Regions from separate parts of the Pseudomonas soli genome, predicted to be linked through region 2. Evidence: predicted binding sites of a transcription regulator. Region 2 holds the regulator's gene; each other region holds the start of a gene.
The links. The regulator sigma-54, encoded in region 2, starts transcription at its own class of promoters, with help from an activator protein. The targets are predictions, from matches to a motif close to ANTGGCATNNANNTTGCTNT.
Positions count from the first base shown of each region.

Region 1: LU688_RS19165 (CmpA/NrtA family ABC transporter substrate-binding protein) is a predicted target of sigma-54. The motif match lies at 967-986, and genes of this name have one in related genera.
Region 3: nirB (nitrite reductase large subunit NirB) is a predicted target of sigma-54. The motif match lies at 686-705, and genes of this name have one in related genera.

Region 1 is NZ_CP128543.1:4,142,329-4,144,518, reverse strand. It holds gene LU688_RS19165 (CmpA/NrtA family ABC transporter substrate-binding protein) at 1-925, opposite strand, end outside; gene LU688_RS19160 (quinone-dependent dihydroorotate dehydrogenase) at 1,052-2,077, shown strand.
Region 2 is NZ_CP128543.1:1,072,336-1,074,525, reverse strand. It holds gene lptB (LPS export ABC transporter ATP-binding protein) at 1-11, shown strand, start outside; gene LU688_RS04840 (RNA polymerase factor sigma-54) at 186-1,682, shown strand; gene hpf (ribosome hibernation-promoting factor, HPF/YfiA family) at 1,761-2,069, shown strand; gene ptsN (PTS IIA-like nitrogen regulatory protein PtsN) at 2,082-2,190, shown strand, end outside.
Region 3 is NZ_CP128543.1:1,315,200-1,317,389, reverse strand. It holds gene LU688_RS06015 (bifunctional nitrate reductase/sulfite reductase flavoprotein subunit alpha) at 1-561, shown strand, start outside; gene nirB (nitrite reductase large subunit NirB) at 835-2,190, shown strand, end outside.

The sequences.
Region 1 (2,190 bases), 2.9 Mb from region 2:
GGCCCTGGTCGAACAGGCGCAGGCCATGGGGGTCGTGCCAGCGATGGCCGAGGCCATCCTGGTAGTCGCCGAGCAGGCGCGGCTCGATGCTGTCGACGGGGGTGTCAAGGTAGGCGCTGCCGCTGAGCAGTTGCGCGGTACTGCGGCGGTTTTCCTGGCTCTGCTCGATGAAACGCGCGGCGGCGAGTACCGACTGGATAAGCGCGCGGGCGCTGTTGGGGTACTGCTCGACGAAACCGCGCGCGCAGGCCAGGACCTTTTCGGGGTGATCGGGCCAGATCGACTGGCTGGTGGCCAGGGTGAAGCCCTGGCCCTTGGCGAGCGCTTCCGCCGACCAGGGTTCGCCGACGCAGAAGCCGTCGATACGCCCGGCCTGCAGGTGGGCGGCCATCTGTGCCGGGGGCACCACGACGCTGCTGACGTCACGCAATGGGTGGATACCCTGGCTGGCCAGCCAGTAGTACAGCCACAGGGCATGGGTGCCGGTGGGAAAGGTCTGGGCGAAGGTCAGCCGTGCGCCTTGCTGGTGCACCAGCCGCGCCAGTGCCTCGGGGTTGGTCACGCCCTTGCGCTGCAGTGCGGGAGAGAGGTTGATGGCCTGGGCGTTCTGGTTCAGGCCCATAAGCACGGCCAGGGGGCTGGCGGGCACGCCGCCGATACCGAGGTGCACCGCGTACACCAGGCCATAGAGGCAGTGGGCGGCGTCGAGCTCGCCGCTGACCAGCTTGTCGCGCAGTCCGGCCCAGGAGGCCTGGCGGCGCAGGTTGAGAGTCAGGCCAAATGGCTGGGCGAAACCCTGGGTGGCGGCGACCACTACCGAGGCGGAGTCGGTGAGGGCCATGAAACCGATGTCCAGGCTGGGTTTTTCCGGCGCGTCGCTGCCGTTGACCCAGGCCAGGGGCGTTGTCGGGAGGGCTGTGTTCACGGAGTTCCTCGAGCGTTCGCAATGGGCTGCCTGCAACTGACATAGCAACCCATGTGCCATGGGCCTGTCGCCCTGGCGGCGCGCTGGCTATAATCGCCCCCTCACACACCGCGAGTCCGCCCGCCCATGTATACCCTGGCCCGCCAGCTGCTGTTCAAGCTCTCCCCGGAAACCTCCCACGACCTCTCGCTGGACCTGATCGGCGCCGGTGGCCGCCTCGGGCTCAACGGTCTGCTGTGCAAGCAGCCGGCGGCGTTGCCGGTGACGGTGATGGGCTTGAACTTCGCCAACCCGGTCGGCCTGGCCGCAGGCCTGGACAAGAACGGCGCAGCCATCGACGGTTTCGCCCAGCTGGGTTTCGGTTTCGTCGAGATCGGCACCGTGACGCCGCGCCCGCAGCCGGGCAACCCCAAGCCACGGCTGTTCCGCCTGCCTGAAGCCACGGCCATCATCAACCGCATGGGCTTCAACAACCTGGGTGTTGACCACTTGCTGGCACGTGTGCGCGCCTCGAAATACACCGGGGTACTGGGCATCAACATCGGCAAGAACTTCGACACTCCGGTCGAGCGGGCCCAGGACGACTACCTGATCTGCCTGGAAAAGGTCTACAACGACGCCAGCTACATCACCGTCAACGTCAGCTCGCCGAATACCCCGGGCCTGCGTTCGCTGCAGTTCGGCGACTCGCTCAAGCAACTGCTCGATGCCCTGGCCGAACGACGTGAACAGCTGGCCACGGCCAACGGCAAGCGCGTGCCGGTGGCGATCAAGATCGCACCGGACATGAGCGACGAAGAGACCGCGCTGGTTGCCGCGGCGCTGCGCGAGTCGGGCATGGATGCGGTGATCGCCACCAACACCACCCTGGGCCGCGAAGGTGTCGAAGGGCTGCCGTTCGGTGGCGAGGCGGGCGGCCTGTCGGGCGCCCCGGTACTGCAAAAGAGCACGCACACGGTGAAGGTGCTGGCGGGCGAACTGGGCGGCAAGCTGCCGATCATCGCCGCTGGCGGTATTACCGAGGGGCGCCACGCGGCTGAGAAGATCGCCGCTGGGGCTAGCCTGGTGCAGATCTATTCGGGCTTCATCTACAAAGGCCCGGCGTTGATTCGTGAAGCGGTGGATGCGATTGCGGCGATGCCGAAACCATGAAATGAGCCGCTCCCACGCTGTATAGAAGATTTGGCGGGAAAATACGGTGCATAAAAAAGGGCCCCTTCAAAGGGGCCCCTGGGCCGTAGCCCGCCGCCCGGATAGGGCGCGCA
Region 2 (2,190 bases):
TCCGACTCTGACCGCAGGCCTGCCCGGAGCACTGGCGAATGCGCCTGATCGGGGCTTAAGTTGTTAAAGTGCTCTAGGCAAACGCTGCAATTTCAGGCATATAACTTGCTTAAAGTCGGCGCCCAAGCGCCCTACGTGTAGTGGATGGCGCATGCGCGCCGGCAACAAGGTATTAAGCCCCAGCCATGAAACCATCGCTCGTCCTAAAAATGGGCCAGCAACTGACGATGACACCTCAGTTGCAACAGGCCATCCGCCTGCTTCAGCTCTCCACCCTGGACCTCCAGCAGGAAATCCAGGAAGCGCTGGAGTCCAACCCGATGCTCGAACGTCAGGAAGACGGCGAGGACTTCGACAACAGCGACCCGATGGCGGACAACGCCGAGAACAAGCAGGTCGCCGAAGCCCAGGACAACAGTTTCCAGGAAACCTCCAGCAGCAACACGGAAAACCTCGAGGACGGCGAGTGGGCCGAGCGGATCCCCAACGAATTGCCGGTCGACACCGCCTGGGAAGACATCTACCAGACCAGCGCCAGCAGCCTGCCAAGCAACGATGATGACGAATGGGACTTCACCACTCGCACATCGGTGGGCGAGAGCCTGCAAAGCCACCTGCTGTGGCAGCTCAACCTGGCGCCGATGTCCGACACCGACCGCCTGATCGCCGTCACCCTGATCGACAGCATCAACGCCCAGGGCTACCTGGAAGACACCCTCGAAGAAATCTGCGCCGGTTTTGACCCGGAGCTGGACATCGAGCTGGACGAGGTCGAGGCAGTACTGCACCGTATCCAGCAGTTCGAGCCTGCCGGCATTGGCGCCCGCACCCTCGGCGAATGCCTGCTGCTGCAACTGCGCCAGCTGCCGGCCTCGACACCCTGGATGAGCGAGGCACAGCGCCTGGTCACCGACTTCATCGACCTGCTCGGCAGCCGTGACTACAGCCAGCTGATGCGCCGCATGAAGCTCAAGGAAGACGAGCTGCGCCAGATCATCGAACTGGTGCAGAGCCTCAACCCGCGCCCAGGCTCGCAGATCGAGTCCAGTGAACCCGAGTACGTCGTGCCCGACGTCATCGTGCGCAAGGACAGCGAGCGCTGGCTGGTCGAGCTCAACCAGGAGGCAGTGCCGAAGCTGCGCGTCAATCCGCAGTACGCCGGCTTCGTCCGTCGTGCCGACACCAGCGCCGACAACACGTTCATGCGCAATCAGTTGCAGGAAGCGCGCTGGTTCATCAAGAGCCTGCAGAGCCGCAACGAGACGCTGATGAAAGTGGCGACGCAGATCGTCGAACACCAGCGTGGCTTCCTCGACCATGGCGACGAGGCGATGAAACCGCTGGTCCTGCATGACATCGCCGAAGCGGTAGGCATGCATGAATCGACAATTTCCCGGGTAACCACCCAGAAATACATGCACACCCCACGCGGCATCTACGAACTGAAATACTTTTTCTCGAGCCACGTGAGCACCGCCGAAGGCGGCGAATGCTCGTCTACGGCTATCCGCGCGATCATCAAGAAACTGGTGGCTGCGGAAAATCAGAAAAAGCCATTGAGTGACAGCAAGATCGCTGGTTTACTGGAGGCACAAGGCATCCAGGTAGCCCGTCGCACCGTCGCCAAGTATCGCGAGTCGTTGGGGATCGCACCCTCGAGCGAGCGTAAGCGGCTGATGTAGCCCCCGGATGTGCCACAGCGTTTCAGTGGCAGGTGCAACACCTGCCTCTTTATGCACGGGCAACAAAGGAGAAGCTGTATGCAAGTCAACATCAGTGGACAGCATGTAGAAGTCACCCAACCACTGCGCGATTACGTGCTCGAGAAGCTCGCCCGGGTGGAGGGTCATTTCGACAAGATCACCAACGTGACGGTGATCATGAAAGTCGAGAAGCTCCAGCAGAAGATCGAAGCCACGCTCCAGATTCCCGGCGGTGAGGTGGTGGCAAACGCCGAACACCAAGACATGTATGCAGCCATCGATGCCCTGGCCGACAAGCTCGACCGTCAACTGAAAAAGCACAAGGAAAAACAGCAAAGCCTGCTGCAAGGCGCAGCCGCCCGCTGATCCCCCTCATCCATGATCCGACTTGAAACCATCCTGACCCCCGGCCGTTCCCTCGTGAACGTGCCGGGCGGCAGTAAGAAGCGCGCCCTGGAAAAGGTCGCCAACCTGATCGCCGAGCAAG
Region 3 (2,190 bases), 240 kb from region 2:
GTGCGCCATGGCGAGCGCAAGGGCGTCTGTTCGAGCTTCCTCGCGGACCGGGCAGCGGCGCTGGAGGTGGGGATATTTGCCCAGCCATCGAAGCACTTCCGCCTGCCCGAGGACGACGGGGTGCCCATCGTCATGATCGGCCCTGGTACCGGTATCGCCCCCTTCCGCGCCTTCCTTGAAGAGCGCGAGGTACGTGGGGCCAAGGGGCGCAACTGGCTGTTCTTCGGTGAGCAGCATGCCGCCTGCGACTTCTATTACCGCGAACAAATGCAGGCCTGGGAGGCCAGCGGGCATGTGCGTCTGAGCACCGCGTTCTCGCGTGACCAGCCGCAAAAGGTCTATGTGCAGCACCGCCTGCTGGAGCACGGCGCCGAGCTGTGGCGCTGGTTGCAGGACGGCGCGCATGTGTATGTCTGTGGCGATGCCCGGTTTATGGCCCGGGACGTGGACGCGGCCTTGCGCCAGCTCGTGGCGGAACATGGTGGCCTGGACAAGACCATGGCAGCGGCGTACGTCGAGGGGTTGGCGCGGGACAAGCGCTACCGGCGAGATGTGTATTGATGCACCACGGTGGTGAGGCTGCACCCTGTTTGTGCGACCGCATCACATGGCCAACTCATGCCCAAAGGTCTCGTGGCACGCTGCAACCCTCTTGGGAGCGGGCTTGCCCCGCGATGACCGGGAGCCTGGCACATTCCCTGCTTCAACCGATGCACAACAGCCCCAACGACCAACGGCGGTCGACAGGGGCCTCACACTGATGAGTACAGGCAAAGGCGCCTGGAGCTTCGGCTCCAGGCGCCTTTTTCGTTTTTCCGTGATCGAGGATCGGCTATGCAGGCAACAGCGAACGAAGCACAACGAGCGCGACTGGTCATCGTCGGCAACGGCATGGTCGGCCATCACTGCGTCGAGCAACTGATCGAGCGCGGCGCCTTGGCGCGCTTCGAACTGCACGTATTCGCCGAGGAGCGTCAGCGCGCCTATGACCGGGTGCACCTCTCGGAATATTTCACCGGCAGTTGCGCCGAAACCCTGGCCCTGTGCGACCGCGACTACTATGCGAGTAACGGCGTGCACCTGCACCTGGGCGAGGCGGTACTGGACATCGATCGCGAACGCCAGGAAGTGATCACCGCCGAAGGCCGCCTCGGCTACGACCAGTTGATCCTGGCCACCGGTTCCTACCCGTTCGTGCCGCCCATCGAAGGGTCCAGCGGCAATGCGCGCCTGGTCTATCGCACCCTTGAAGACCTCGATGCGATCCGAGCCGCCGCCGGCAGCGCCCGCCGTGGGGTGGTGGTCGGCGGCGGCCTGCTCGGCCTCGAAGCCGCCAACGCCCTCAAGTCGCTAGGCCTGCAAGCGCATGTGGTGGAGTTCGCACCGCGCCTGATGCCGGTCCAACTGGATGGCGAGGGCGGCGCGGCGCTCAAGGCGCGCATCGAGGCGCTGGGCGTGGGCGTGCACCTGGCCCGCGCCACCCAGTCGATCAGCGCTGGCGAACACTACCGCTACCGCATGAACTTCGATGGCGGCGAACACCTGGAAACCGACCTGATCGTGTTTTCCGCCGGCATTCGCCCGCAGGATGCCCTGGGCCGCGCCTGCGGCCTGGAGATCGCCCCTCGCGGCGGCGTGGTGATCGACAGTCAGTGCCGCTCCAGCGACCCACGCATCTTCGCCATTGGCGAATGCGCTTCGTGGAACGGCAGTGTGTTCGGCCTGGTCGCTCCGGGATACGCCATGGCGCGTAACCTGGCTGCCCTGGTGATGGGCGAGTCGGCGGGCGAATTCAGCGGCGCCGACATGTCGACCAAGCTCAAGCTGCTGGGTGTGGACGTCGGCTCCATCGGCGATGCCCAGGGCGTCACGCCGGGCGCGCGCAGCTACCGCTTCATCGACGAGGCCAGCGCCTCATACCGGCGCCTGGTGGTCGATGCCAACGGCAAGCGTGTGCTTGGCGCGGTACTGGTGGGTGACAACAGCTACTACGACACCCTGCTGCAATACGCCCAGAACGGCATCAAGCTACCGGCCGACCCGGCCGCGCTGATTCTGCCCCAGGGCAGCGGCGCACCGGCGCTAGGCGCCGATGCCTTGCCCGACAGCGCGACCATCTGCTCGTGCCACAACGTCAGCAAAGGCGCGGTGTGCGCCGCCATCGACGGTGGCTGCAGCGACCTCGCCAGC